DNA from 4 places in the Paenibacillus sp. MER 99-2 genome. Region 1 is predicted to be linked to each of the others. Evidence: predicted binding sites of a transcription regulator. Region 1 holds the regulator's gene; each other region holds the start of a gene.

What was found. Region 1 encodes Rex, which represses fermentation and respiration genes when NADH is low (regulators of the CRP and FNR family bind a similar motif). Its sites were predicted from a motif close to TTGTGAAATATTTCACAA; they were not measured.
Region 2: a site for Rex is predicted at 1,827-1,844, ahead of nirB (nitrite reductase large subunit NirB). Genes of this name have one in related genera too.
Region 3: a site for Rex is predicted at 1,402-1,419, ahead of M3636_RS22005 (TIGR04053 family radical SAM/SPASM domain-containing protein). Genes of this name have one in related genera too.
Region 4: a site for Rex is predicted at 1,788-1,805, ahead of nadA (quinolinate synthase NadA). Genes of this name have one in related genera too.

What each region holds. Positions count from the first base shown of each region.
Region 1 is NZ_JAMAUZ010000001.1:1,018,592-1,022,431, forward strand. It holds gene dinG (ATP-dependent DNA helicase DinG) at 1-1,207, shown strand, start outside; gene M3636_RS04675 (redox-sensing transcriptional repressor Rex) at 1,386-2,039, shown strand; gene M3636_RS04680 (amidohydrolase) at 2,026-3,330, shown strand; gene M3636_RS04685 (hypothetical protein) at 3,366-3,840, shown strand, end outside.
Region 2 is NZ_JAMAUZ010000001.1:479,745-483,584, forward strand. It holds gene nirB (nitrite reductase large subunit NirB) at 1-1,554, opposite strand, end outside; gene M3636_RS02150 (metal-dependent hydrolase) at 2,016-2,723, shown strand; gene M3636_RS02155 (hypothetical protein) at 2,965-3,285, opposite strand; gene M3636_RS02160 (M42 family metallopeptidase) at 3,557-3,840, opposite strand, start outside.
Region 3 is NZ_JAMAUZ010000006.1:116,003-119,842, forward strand. It holds gene M3636_RS22000 (HEAT repeat domain-containing protein) at 1-1,241, shown strand, start outside; gene M3636_RS22005 (TIGR04053 family radical SAM/SPASM domain-containing protein) at 1,478-2,569, shown strand; gene hemG (protoporphyrinogen oxidase) at 2,589-3,840, shown strand, end outside.
Region 4 is NZ_JAMAUZ010000013.1:18,001-21,840, forward strand. It holds gene nadB (L-aspartate oxidase) at 1-741, opposite strand, end outside; gene nadA (quinolinate synthase NadA) at 777-1,715, opposite strand; gene ftsH (ATP-dependent zinc metalloprotease FtsH) at 2,049-3,840, opposite strand, start outside.

The DNA.
Region 1 (3,840 bases):
ATTCAATCTTCTTCCTGAGCGCAGTGATGCTTCTCCAGGGGAGACGGGTCAATTCTCTCTTCGATTGAAGCCGTCAATGAAACCGGATAAGTGGAAGGCGCTACAAGAGGATGAGAATCAAATATACGTAACGTTGGGTGACTTGATTCGCAAGGGCGATAAGCTGTTACTTGAGGTGAAGGAAGAACAAGATGATTATCAATCCGATAGTTTGATTACGGATATTACAGGTCTTCTGAAGGATCTTGCCTTACTCAAAGAAAATCTACGCTTCTTCATGCGAATGGATGATGCCAACACGGTATATTGGATGGAAGCAAGTGGACAATTCCGTAGCAAATCGCTACAGCTCTATGCGGTTCCTGTAGATGTCAGCGCACAACTGAAGGAATTGTTTTTTGACAAAAAGAAAAGCGTTGTTCTGACATCCGCTACCCTTTCTGTAGATAAGTCATTCCAATTTATGATTGAGCAACTAGGCTTGCAGGAAGCAGCAGACCATAACCGCCTACTTACGTCCTTGCTACCGTCCCCGTTCCGTTATCGGGATCAGGCACTGCTTGTCATTCCGCGTGACTTCCCAAGTGTAAAAGGCAGCGTAGGGGATGCACACTTTGTTGATATGTTGGTGCATTCATTAGCCGAAACCGCCATTGCCACTCGTGGACGGATGATGGTACTCTTCACGTCGTATCGGATGCTGAGACAGGTGTATGACCCACTGAAAGAGGCGTTGGCAGGTAACGATATCTCTCTGCTCGGTCAAGGGGTGGATAGTGGTAGTCGTTCTAAGCTTACACGCCGCTTCCAAGACGCAAAGGCTACTGTGCTTTTGGGTACGAGCAGCTTCTGGGAAGGCGTGGACATTCCGGGGGATGCACTCACTTGTCTGGCTATTGTTAGATTGCCGTTCCAGCCGCCTAATCATCCACTTCTGGAAGCGAAAAGCGAGCTGTTGCAACAACAGAAGAAAAATCCATTTATGAAGTTATCTGTGCCACAGGCTGTTATTCGTTTCAAGCAAGGCTTCGGAAGACTTGTACGCACAGCGAAGGACAGAGGCATCGTTATTGTATACGATACACGGGTTATCGAAGCATATTATGGGAAGTATTTCTTATATTCATTACCAGGTCCCAAAATGGAGCATATGCTCACCGAACAGATGGTTCCACGAATTCGTGAGTGGTTAGACCAAACCTACTGAAGAAGCATCGGAATAGTGCTATACGCACAAGCATTGCACCATGAATGCAATTAGTTGTAAAATTTATTAGATTCAATCATTGAGGCATCCTGTCCAGGTAAAACGTGAATTATTGGGATGCAGGGTGCCTCCTATTTAATCTATCTACAGGGTCACATTGGTAAAGGGGAGTAAACGAATGAAATCAGATAAAATATCAGAAGCTGTAGTGCGGCGTTTGCCAGTTTACTTGCGTTATTTGAGTGAATTGAGTCAACGCGAGGTTACTACGGTTTCTTCTCAAGAACTAGGACTGCGCTTGGATCTTAATCCAGCTCAGATTCGGAAGGATCTAGCCTACTTTGGTGATTTTGGTCGCAAAGGCATTGGTTACGACGTTTCCTACTTGATTGAGAAGATTCGTCATATTTTGAAGATCGACCAGCAAATCAACGTGGCATTGGTTGGTGCGGGTAACCTTGGACACGCCTTGTCCAATTACAATGCATATTTAAAAGACAACATGAAGATTGTTGCCGTGTTTGATGCTTACGGTCCCAAAATCGGTACTCAAATTAATAGCCTGAAAGTACAACCGATGAATGAATTATCAGAGTCTGTCCAAAAGGATAATATTCGAATCGGCATTATTACAGTTCCAGATACAGAAGCTCAAAATGTAGCTGATCAACTGGTTGAATCGGGTATCGAGGCTATACTTAATTTTGCACCAACGATTTTGAAAACGCCGCCGCATATTCGCATCCATCATGCTGATTTTACGACGGATCTGCTCAGCCTTGCTTATTACCTGGAGAATGGAAAGGACGACGAGGAAGATGACAACAAATAAATGGGTTATTCATAACGGCAAATTTGCCGTAAACAGTGGTCTGGACTGGAAAGTCGTTCAAGGCTACATGGTTGTGGAAAATGATAAGATTGTGCATATTGGTGAGACGTTGCCGGAAGGGGACGAAAGTCTGCCTAAAGTGGATGGAAAAGGACTTTTTTTCCTACCGGGTCTGATCAATACGCATGGTCACGCAGCTATGTCTTTACTTAGAGGACATGGTGATGATCTAGCTCTGCAAGTATGGCTGCAAGAGAAAATGTGGCCTATGGAAGCAAAAATGACAGCTGAAGATGTGTACTGGGGATCATCCCTATCCGTGTTAGAGATGCTTAAAGGTGGGACTACGGCTTTCCTCGATATGTATGATCATATGGATCAAGTGGCTAAAGTGGTAGAACAATCCGGGATTCGTGCTTCCCTGGCTCGCGGTGTTATTGGCCTGTGTTCAGAAGAAGAGCAGATGCGTAAGCTGGAAGAGTCGGCTGCATTTGCCCGTGAATGGCATGGACAAGCGGATGGCCGCATCACCACAGTAATCTCTCCACACGCTCCGTATACTTGTCCGCCGGATTACATAGAGAAGCTTGTACAAGTTGCACATGACTTGAATTTGCCTCTGCATACACACATGTCAGAGACGATCCGAGAAGTGGAGCAAAATGTAACGGATTATGGACTTCGTCCTGTAGCTCATTTGGAAAAACTGGGATTCTTCTCCCGTCCTTCCCTTGTCGCTCATGCCGTACATCTGAATGATGAGGAAATTGAAATTTTGGCTCGAAATCATGTCGCAGTCTCCCATAATCCAGGTAGTAACTTGAAGCTTGCCTCGGGTGTCGCTCGTGTACCGGATCTTCTGAAAGCCGGTGTGATGGTATCCCTAGGAACTGATGGGCCTGCAAGCAACAACAACTTGGATATGTTCGAAGAGATGAGACTGGCAGCACTTATTCATAAAGGGGTATCGGGTGATCCAACGGCTGTACCAGCTGGAGAAGCTCTTTTGTTAGGAACAGCTTATGGCGCTAAGTCTATTTTCTTAGATGACACGGGTCTATTAGAAGTAGGGATGAAGGCAGATTTTATCGCTCTCAACATTGAGCAGGCTCATTTCTATCCGCACACCGATCTAATCTCACATTCTATCTATTCGGCTTCAGCGAAAGACGTGGAGCATGTGTGGGTGGATGGTAAACAAGTAGTTAAACATGGCGAATGTCTCACGATGGACGAAGAGCGCATCTTGCGTGAATCTCAATTGGCATTTGATGGTCTGCTTGCTCGTTAATCATGCAGCGTCTTAGAGGAAAGGAAGTTCGGCTTTTGAAGAGAAAAAAGAAGTGGATCTGGATATCGTTGCTGGTTCTGGTTCTGCTCCTGTTTGGACTTCAACGTTATTATGTCTATGTCACTCAGGATCAGCGCAATGAAGAAGCTATGGCTATTGAAGCTGCACAGCAGCAAGATATTACATTCACTCAAGACATGCGAAAGTATGTCTGGGGCGGTAAAGAGGGCGCAGACAACATCTATTGGACCTTTGTCGGTAAAAATAAGGACAACCAGGATGTTCTCGTATGGGTGAAATTCGATAATACAAACAAACCGGTAACAGGCTCTAATGCAGTGCACAGCGAACTGATTCAGAATGGCATGTCTGAAACCCAGATTCGCAATCGCTTTAGCTCGGAGGTACCAGGTGGAGAAATTAAGCGCATTATGCCTGGTGTCGTGAATGGAATCTATGTATGGCAAGTATATTACAATGATGATACACACAATTATTATCGTTTCTATC
Region 2 (3,840 bases), 540 kb from region 1:
CTCAGGCTGAGTCCATCCCAATACGTTCATCACTTCTTTGGTCGTTTGCAGACCTTTTTGTCTGATCTCCGCTACGATCTCATCACGGCTAAGGGAAGTACATCCGCAAATGCCCTGTTTGGCACCGGTTGTGAAGTTATCACCAAGTACATATTGCAAGATCTGTTCAACGACTGGCTTACAGCCACCGCATGAGCGTGTTGCACCCGTGCTGGCTTTGATCTCGTCGATGCTGGTTAATCCTTGATTCGTAATGGCGTCCATAATATGACCTTTAGTAACACCGTTACAACCACATACGATTTCGTCCTCAGCCATCGTTTCTACCGATGTCGCTTTTTTGTGTCCGCCGCAGCCTGTGCCCATGAGTGAAGAGTACAGGTCATCGGTCATTTCAGTCTGTTGCTTGATCAGTTTTTGCAGCTCCGCTGAATCCGTGATGTCACCAAACAACACAGCGCCGACCATCACATTATCGCGAAGCAGGATTTTTTTGTACGTGCGTTTCCATTCGTCTTTGTGAGAGATAACGGTGTGCTCAGGGCCATCAATAAACTCACCTGTCGAAAATACATCTACGCCCGAAATTTTCAATTTCGTGGATACGACAGAACCTTCATAAGGTGCAGTTTCAACACCGCATATATGTTTAGCCAGAATCATACCTTGTTCGAATAATGGAGCGACGAGGCCGTAACACACACCGCGATGCTCTGTACATTCTCCGACGGAATACACATTTTCGAGAGAAGTTTGCATGTAGTCGTCAACAATGATGCCTCGGTTGATTTCCATGCCACTCTCGCGAGCAACAGCAATATTCGGTTTGATTCCGACAGCCATGACAACAAAATCAACATCCAGTACCGATTCATCTGCAAAACGAATACCTTCAACACGATCGCCGCCAAGCAATTCGGATGTCTGTGCGCCCATTTTGAATTGAATACCTTGACGCTCAAGTTCAGCTTTTAACATCGCAGAAGCTTGGGAATCCAGCTGGCGTTCCATGAGATCCTGCATTAAGTGAACTACGGTAACTTCCATACCGAGCTGAACGAGTCCTTTTGCCGCTTCTAGACCGAGCAATCCGCCACCAATGACAGCTGCTTTTTTGTAATTCTTCGCCGCATCCAGCATCGTATTACAGTCGGCGATATCCCGGAATCCAACAACGCCCTGTTTATCGTGTCCAGGTACAGGGAGGATAAAGGAATTGGAGCCTGTGGCAATGATGATCTTGTCATAAGGGACGCGCGAACCGTCTGTAGTCACCACTTCGCGTGTATCGGAATCGATTTTGGATACCGTTGTGCCCATATGCAGCGTGATACCATATTCTTCATACCAATGCAGGTCGTTCAATACAATATCATCCAACGTTTTGCTGCCCTCCAGCACATAGGACAACATAATGCGGTTATAGTTAGGGTAGGGTTCTGTGCCAATAACTGTGATATCGAAGCGGGAGCTTAATTTTAAGATCTGCTCAACTGTACTAATTCCTGCCATGCCGTTACCGATGACGACCAGTTTTTCTTTATTTCCGTTCATGTGTATAAGCCTCCTTGGATAGACTGTACATTACTAGTGGTTGTTCAAAAAGTTCGCGCTTTTGATTACGTAGGATGCCTGTCGGCATCTCAGCGTCGAATATGGGACTCAGCCGAAATATCCGTTGCTCACGTAGTTTTGCCTACGCTCCGCTACTCCATTTCTATCTTCATCTCATCTTCTTGGTACTGAAAACCGCCGCTTTTGAACACGCATTTACTAATATTTTTATTGGTTTATATTTTAATCATACAGACGATTGACATCATCTAATGTGATAAATTTCACAAATAACGATAAACTCCTCACAAAATAAAAAGTGTGGTCCCGGTCACAGAATTAAAATTTTTTTTCAGAAAATAAATAAGGTAATACGAACTATTGTTCTCATTTTGAATTCGGTGTAATATCAAAATGGGTCAGCTATGTTCCCTATTTCTTAGAAAGGAAGTTTTGGCATCATGATGGGAAGATCCCACCTTATTATTGGAACAGGGGTATCGCTGTCTGTTCTTCAATTTACAGGCCTGCCTGTAACAGCTCCAGCAGTAACGGTGGCGCTGATTGGTTCACTGCTGCCAGACATCGATGAACCCAACTCGCTATTGGTTTCAAAGGCTCTGCCCAACAGTCTTATTAGGCTGCTACAGACGATTCTGCTACCAACGGCGGTGTTTGTGTATTTCTATGTTCACAGTCAACCTTGGAATCTGTTACTTGCTATTTTGATTGGTATGGTATCTTTTTTACCTTCACGATCACTCCGTAAAGTGTTAATGTTTGCGATTGGGTTGGGACTGGTTTTCTATGGCCATGCATTTGCGCCTTGGAACTGGATTGCAGGTAGCCTGTTGATGTTATGTACAACGCTGACACACAGGGGACTAACGCATACAGTCTATGGAACTGCGGTGTGGGCAGGACTGCTGTACACTACGACTGCTCAGCAACAACCGGAGATTTGGATTGCTGGGGCTACAGCCTATGGCATACATCTTCTTGCGGATTCGCTAACAAATCGGGGAATTCGTCCACTACCACCACTTAAGTGGCGTATACGTGCGAATCTAATGAGTACGGGAACTAAGCATGGAGCCGTAGTTGAGAATGTGTGCATTGTACTTACTCTCATACTTGCCTGGATTGCATTTTCACCACTATTTCTCTAACGATCCCAATAACGCCAGTCTGTACAATGAAGCTCAGACTGGCGTTTATAGGGGTACAGATGATATTGTTTTGCATACTAGGGTGGAGCTGCCGCCGACTCAGCCTTGGGAAGGTGCATCTGTTAGGCTATCAATATCTGAAGAACCATATACGAATAAAACAACAAGAATGACGATGATGATTAGCTCTGCGAATCCAGTTCCATCGAAGTCAGACATGATCTCAACCTCATTTCTTGTGTTAAGAATTGATTCTTTGTTGAAATGCCCGAATAACATCGTTTAACGTCATATCGCCACCGATCTCATCCAGAAACTGTACAAGTTTGTCTTGATTCGATGGAGTGATCTGTTGCAGCGTTTTATATTGCCCGACCAATTCAACGACAAGTGTAGCTTCACGAAACAGCGTGACTGCATCCACTCTGAGCTTTCCGCTGACCAATAATGCTGCCACAATAAGCTCCAGATTTCTTCCTTTAAGATTACCGCCAAGAAGGGAGTTGGCAGCATTCTCTTTTTTGGAGCCCTTATTCGACTTTCCATTCTTCCTTACTGCCATAGAAGCTCCCCCGCTGCTTGGTGTTTGATTCATCTTCCGTTCTTGTATCTTATGTGTAATTTTCTATAATGTTCGACCTACTAATCTATTAGAGGGAAACCAATAGTCTCTCACGTAGTTTGGCCTACGATCCAGTACTCCATTTTTAGCTTCATCCCATCTTTTCGTTACTAAAAACCACCCTTTTGAACACGCATTTTTCGTGATAACGAAAAAAGAGATATCCCGACATAGTCAGGATATCTCTTGGAACAGAGTGTATGTTTAGATGTTACGCATTATTAATAATTGTATTCATCGTAGAGCGATCCAGCCCTTTAACCAGCTTCACAATCAATTCTTTCGCTGCATCATAGTCATCTGTATGGATGATGGAGGAAGAGGTATGAATGTAACGAGCGCAGATGCCAATAACAGTGGAAGGCACACCAATACCGCTCAGATGAACCTGTCCTGCATCTGTTCCGCCCGGTGAGATGAAGTATTGCATCTTAATCTGGTTGGAGGATGCTGTATCCTGCACATATTCAACCATGCCGCGATGGGTAAACATGC
Region 3 (3,840 bases), on a different contig from region 1:
ACGTCGTTGAAGCAGCGCTTCATGCGTTTTCGTTATGGGAAGAGCCGGAGAAGGCACTCCCTGTTTTGTTAGACAACCTAGAGGGAGACCGGGCACGTGTTGCGATGTATTCGATTCCTAGATGCGCGCGTAGGGTAAGTCCGTTTTTGCTAACATCCATTCTCTCAGAGCTGCTAGATCGGGAGAAACTGAAAGTTACGGTTAGAAAAGAAGCGATTCGACTTCTGGGCGCTTATAAAACGAGTGATAGCATGTCTCTGCTCGTTCGAGAATACGAGAAACCGAATACGCACAAAGACGTGATTATTGCTATAGGTCATGCGGCAAGGCAATGTCTTGACGATGAACGGAGCTGGGCGATGATGAGCACAATGGCTTCGTCCCCACAGCGGGACATCGCACGGAGCCTACTGAACCAGCAACCAGGGGATCTTCCTGTGGAGGCGCGTCCGCGATATCTGCAATGGATTACAGAGATTGCAGATCACACGGATTCGACTGTTGCGAAAGAAGCTTTTCGGGCAATGACCCGGTGGGTGAACGGGAACGAAGAGGTTATTGCGACCTGCGCGAGCAGAGCACTCGGTGATCTCCAGGATAGCTCACGTTGGGGAGCAGCGCTTGATACACTAGTTTCAACTTGTCATGATGGCCAAACGAATGAACAGGTCATCGCCGTGTGCAGACAATTAGCTGATACTGAAACGACCGCTGATTGGAATGCCGGAACCGAGCGTGATCTGCCACACCGGCAGCGTTTGCTCGCCTTAATTGATAAACTTGCCTCATTGCCTCGCCCTGTTAGGCGGTTACTTGTTCCTTTATATGAAGGCTTAATTGAATGTCTCCAGTCTCAAGATACGATGAAACCTTCTGTGATTAAGTTGCAACTAGCTATGACGGATTGGAGCAATACTGACGGAGCAGTCGCTAGTTTGAATACTGTTATTGCGATGGTGGATGGACAGCCTTATTTGTTGGACTATGCATACCATCAGGTTGCACGAGTCGTCAATGACAGCAAAGGTTACTGGAAACCGGAGGGGCTGCTTGAACTCGTGGATCGATTGAATGCTCAGCCGCAGCTCGCTTCCTCATATATTGGTCTTTCGCTGTTGAAGATTGCCGGAAAGGCTTTATTATGGAACGAGGCTTCTGCCGATCGGTTAAGGGCTTATCGGAATCATGATCATGAGATCATCCGCATGATGGCATTAAATTTGTGGACTGTTGTTGAATAAAAACACGATCTGAATTCGCTAGTGTTTATAACTTTAGTTCGAAGTTACGTGAATATAAATAATCAAAGATCGGTCTTTACCTCCATACGGCGGTGAGTCCGGTTTTTTTTTTTGATCTATTTTCATACAAGTGAGCAGGCGATCTAGGACAAATACATAATTGTGATTCATCTCACTTTCATGCTATTCCAGCTACTTTAAAATTAATGGAATGTGTATGAGGAGGAGAATGGATGATGAAGCCTCAGATGAAACCGCGAGATTATGCTAAATATCCGTTCATTGTGATCTGGGAGGTCACACGAGCGTGTGCTCTGAAATGTCTTCATTGCCGGGCGGAAGCCCAGTATAGAGCAGACCCAAGGCAGCTGACAACAGAACAGGGGAAAAAATTGATCGATGACATTGCGGCAATGGAAGAGCAGCCGTTATTTGTGTTTACGGGTGGTGATCCGTTAATGCGAACGGATTTATTTGAGTTAGCAGAGTATGCCATCAAGGAGAAGCAGCTTCCTGTCTCCATGACACCAAGTGCTACACCCAAGGTGACGCGTGCTGCAATAACGAAAGCGAAAGAAGTAGGTTTATCCCGCTGGGCATTCAGCCTGGACGGTTCGACAGCGGAGATCCATGACCATTTTCGCGGAACGAAGGGTTCTTACGATATGACGATGAAGGGCATCCAGTATCTGCAAGAAGCTCACATTCCGATTCAAGTGAATACCACCGTTTCCCGATACAACCTGCATGATTTGCAGGCGATTAGCCGCAAGGTGAAGGAGATGGGCGTGGTTCTGTGGAGTTTATTTTTTCTGATCCCGACAGGGAGAGCCCAAGAGAAGGATATGATTAGCCCAGAAGAGCATGAAGAGGTCATGAAGTGGATGGTGCGCATTGCGCAAGAGATGCCATACGGGGTGAAATCGACGGAGGCACCGCACTATCGGCGGGTGATGATGCAGGGTCGCGGGGCAGCGGGATCCGAGCGTAGCTCTATGAAACGTGTGGATATGCTGGGACGTGCACCTCAAAGTGTGAATGATGGGGATGGATTTGTATTTATCAGTCACACTGGCGATGTGTATCCTAGCGGATTTCTGCCTGTTGTGTGCGGCAATGTGAAGGAGCAAGCGCTCATTGATGTGTACAGGAATTCTCAAGTAATGCAGACGTTGCGAGACAAGTCTCAATTACAGGGCAAATGTGGTGTCTGTGAATTCAAAACGATGTGCGGTGGATCAAGGGCAAGAGCGTATGCGCTTACGGGAGACTATATGGCGAGTGATTCTGCATGTGCCTATATTCCGTCTGCGTTGCGACAAAGATAATACTGGTGGGAAGTGTGAAATGGATAAACAACGCAGGAAGCAAATCGTTATTGCTGGAGGCGGAATTACGGGACTCAGTACGGCTTATTATGTAGAGCAGTTGTGCAGGGTGCACGCGATTGAAGCAGAGATCGTGTTGGTGGAGAAAAGTGATCGACTCGGCGGACATGTGCATACCGGGAAAAGGGATGGATTTGTCATTGAACGGGGGCCGGACTCGTTTCTTGCTCGGAAAACATCAATTATTGAACTTATGCAGGAGCTGGGCATCGGCGATGACATCGTTGGCACAAGACCTGGGATATCCCACAGTTACATTGCTTATCGGAATCGGCTGCATCCCATCCCGGATGGCTTTATGCTTGGCGTACCGACAAAGTGGAAACCTTTCATTACAACGAAGTTGTTAACTGTGCGGGGGAAGGTGCGAGCAGCTGCCGATCTGGTTTTGCCAAAAAGGTCAAGTGCAACAGATGAGTCTCTTGGTCAACTGCTTCGTAGACGACTCGGAGATGAGGTGCTGGAACAGATTGCCGAGCCACTGCTGGCTGGGATCTATGCAGGGAATGCAGATGCTCTAAGTGTGCAGGCTACCTTTCCAATGCTGCAAGAAACGGAACAAAAGCATCGGAGCTTAATTGTAGGTATGCTTGGCGTTCGAAAGAGCAGAGTTCCGAAGCAACCTAACCAATCGAGCCAGACGGCAATTAAAACTACAAGTAAAACTGGACGTGGTAGTGGTAGTACAAGTACGGTGAAGAAAAGCATGTTTTTAAGTGCCCGTGGAGGGTTGGAAGAAGTCGTGACTCATCTCGAAAAGTCGTTATCCTCCAGTATTAATATGATGAAGAATACAGAAATATCAGGTGTCACACATGAAGGGGAGCGTTATGTTGTTCACTTGCATAATGGAACGAAGCTTCATGCAGATGCGATGGTAATCGCTACTCCTGCCCATGTAGCAGCTAGGTTATTGCCCGACCCGTCTATATCCGAGTTATTGCAAACCATTCCCTACGCATCCGTGATGAATGTTGTACTTGCTTATCGCGCGCAGGATGTAGGCATCTCCTTGGAAGCATCGGGCTTCGTTGTTCCCCGTAAAGAGGGGCGAACGGTAACAGCCTGTACTTGGACGTCTTCCAAATGGGCACATACGGCTCCAGAGGGTCACATTCTGTTAAGAGCTTATGTGGGCAAATACGGGCAGGAGAATGATGATCAGCTCTCAGATGAGAAGCTGGTGCACCATGTACGCCGTGAACTGGAAG
Region 4 (3,840 bases), on a different contig from region 1:
ACATAAGGAGGTCGGATGGAATTGAATGAACTCCATGTCCCGAATGACAGCTCCGGCACGATAAGCCATAGCTACCCCGTCAGCCGTTGCGACCTCTGGATTCGTAGTATATCGATACAACTGCCCTGCACCGCCAGAGCATAGAACTGTTGCTTGAGCTTTTACAAACACCTGTGAGCCATCTGCCTTTTGGACAAGGGCTCCTATACATTCACCATGATCCGTGATCAAATCAATAACAAAATGTTCATCCCATACTTCAATGCCTGGGTGCTCACTCACTTCCACAGCCAGCGCTCGCACAATTTCATACCCTGTTGCATCTCCATTTGCATGCAAAATACGGCGGTGGCTATGCGCTCCTTCCTGCGTCAACGCCAGCACGCCGTTCTCCTCATCGAATGCTGTTCCCAGTCTGATTAATTCCTTAACACCGTCTGGGCCTTCATTCACCAACGCCTCAACCGCTGCGGAGCGGCATAAGCCTGCTCCAGCGATTAAGGTATCCTGCAAATGGTATGCGGGGGAATCATCCTCTGCAATGACAGCGGCAATTCCTCCTTGGGCATACCGTGTGTTACTTTCCAATAACGATTTCTTCGTGATCATCAACACACGGCGCTCTTCACCGGCTTTGATGGCAGTGAACAATCCCGCAATGCCTGAACCAATCACTAGCACATCCGTCTCAACTACAGGCAGTGAGGACAGATCAAAATCAACTAAGTATGAAGGTATCATTTTATTCACCCGTCTTGGAGCAAGAGTAACGCTCGTTACTTCACCAGTAACATGCGCTCTAGTGATTCTCTAGCTTTGTCAGCAACAGCTGGTGGTACGTAAATTTGCGGCTTCATCGTTTCCAGACACTTCACCAGTTTCTTCAGGTTATTCACCTTCATGTTAGGGCAAACGAGAAACTTGGTGGCAAAATGAAACTGTTTGTCTGGGCTATCCAGACGAAGCTGATACCCTGTGCCATCTTCCGTACCTACGATGAACTCTTTCGTTGTAGACTTCTTGCAGTATTCAAGAATCGCTGTAGTGCTGCCTACGAAATCACCCATCTCCACTACTTCTGGGCGACATTCAGGATGGACAACAAATTCAGCATTCGGATATTTCGCTCTCATCTCAACAACGTCTTTAACCGTAAGCATATCGTGGGTATTACAATACCCTTCCCAGATAATCATCTTCTTGTCCGTATGTTGTTGCACATAATGACCTAGATTTTTATCAGGTACCCAGATAATTTCATCGGAATCAACAGATTGGATCACTTTAACTGCATTTGCTGAGGTACAACAGATATCCGTTTCTGCTTTGATCTCTGCCGAGGAATTGATATACGTAACCACTTTGGCATTTGGATGTTGTGCTTTTAACTTACGGAGCCCTTCAACGTTGACCATATCAGCCATCGGGCAACCTGCACGTTCATCCGGAATAATAACCGTTTTGTTTGGTGCCAAAATTTTAGCGCTTTCACCCATAAAATGAACTCCACAGAATACGATTACATCTGCATCGGTCTCTGCAGCTTTTTGAGCTAACAGAAATGAATCTCCTCGAAAATCGGCAACTTCCTGTACTTCATCACGCTGGTAATAATGAGCAAGAATAATAGCATTACGTTCCTTTTTCAACTCCATCAGCCGCTCACGCAGCTCACGGTTCATCTCAGCCTTGCGCTCTAAAGCCAGAGCTTCCACCTGTGATCCTCTCCTTTATCGGGACAGCGTTATTCACTGTTTCGTATGACTGTCTACGTCATCATTTTTCGCTTGAGAAACGAATCACAAGCGGTTTAACACCTAATGTACACAACGTTCACGACTCTGTCAATAAATGAAAAGGCTGCAGAACTCCCTGATAACCCCCCATTTTCTGCATGGTTCTTCCTCAATCTCATCATTATCGTTATATATAATTTAAAATAATCGGCATGCGTATCATTATCCCTGAATTGATTCTTATGACATAAAAAAGGAGAGCCCTTGGGCTCTCCTCTGTGTATCTGCCATTAGACAGATCATTAATTTGAATTATGATGTTGGTTTCGTTCCACCATCATCTGGATCATTGCCGTTAGGTTTATCCAGATTCGGAGTTTCGTTAGGAATATCACCCGATGGTGTTCCAGGTGTTTCATCCTTGCCTTGGATACGGACACGCACATCGCCGATGTTATCAACGATTGGCTCTCCGCTTTCGCTCGGCGTACCTTCATCATCATTGTTGCTCTCAGCTACCGGAGTCAGAGAACCTGTCTCGATCAATTGCTTGATCTGATCCATTTCCAAAGTCTCCACTTCAAGCAATGTTTCTGCGATCAGATGCATCTCTCTCGTATGTTTTACGAGCAAGTCCTTACATTTCTCGTAACATTCGTTAATAAAGCGTTGCATTTCCTGATCAATCTCATATGCAATGGAATCCGAGTAATTCTGTTCATGTCCAATATCACGACCAAGGAACACTTGTCCTTGTGAACTTCCGAATTGCATTGGACCCAATTTTTCACTCATACCATATTCCATAACCATGCTACGAACAATACCTGTCGCTTGTTGGAAGTCGCTGTATGCACCAGTACCAATTTCGCCGATGAACAATTCTTCTGCAACACGGCCTCCAAGGAGTCCTGTTACTTTGTCGAGCAGCTCTTGCTTGGTGACAAGCATACGATCTTCTTTTGGCAACATGATTACATATCCACCCGCACGTCCGCGCGGAATGATAGTAACTTTATGTACCATATCGGCATGTTCCAAGAAATAACCAACGATGGTGTGACCTGCTTCGTGATAAGCAACAATCCGCTTCTCACGGTCACTGATAACACGGCTCTTCTTCTCCGTACCAACAATGACACGGTCAATCGCCTCGTCAACTTCTTTCATGGAGATATCTCTACGATTACGACGTGCTGCAAGCAATGCTGCTTCGTTCAAGAGATTCTCTAGATCAGCACCAGAGAAGCCCGTTGTACGCTTCGCGATAACATCCATCTTCACATCTTTGGTCAGAGGTTTGTTACGAGAGTGTACTTTCAAGACAGCTTCACGGCCTTTAACATCTGGGCGGTCAACCGTAATTTGACGGTCAAAACGTCCTGGACGCAGCAAGGCAGGGTCAAGAATATCTGCACGGTTCGTTGCAGCTACGATGATGATACCTTCGTTAGCGCCGAATCCGTCCATTTCAACGAGCAACTGGTTGAGCGTCTGTTCACGTTCATCGTGTCCACCGCCAAGGCCAGCTCCACGCTGACGACCTACAGCATCAATCTCATCAATAAAGATGATACATGGGGCATTTTTCTTCGCATTTTCGAACAAATCACGTACACGTGATGCACCGACACCGACGAACATTTCGACGAAGTCAGAACCGGAAATACTGAAGAACGGTACACCCGCTTCACCGGCTACGGCACGTGCGAGCAATGTTTTACCAGTACCCGGAGGACCTACGAGCAATACGCCCTTAGGAATACGTGCACCTACTGCTGCAAATTTACGAGGATCTTTGAGGAAGTCAACGACCTCAACAAGTTCCTGCTTCTCTTCATCAGCACCAGCAACGTCTTCAAACGTAACCCGTTTTTTCTCTTCGTTATAGAGACGAGCCCGACTTTTACCAAAGTTCATTACTTTACCGCCGCCGCCTTGCGCCTGATTAAACAGGAAGAAGAACAACAGGAACATAATGATCAAAGGAATAAAAGAGGTCAACAGTGTCAGCCAGATGCTGTCACGTCTCATTGGCTCCTGATTAAACTGAAAATTATTAGTTTCACTTGCCGCTACAAGCTCACTAATCGCTTCATCCGTA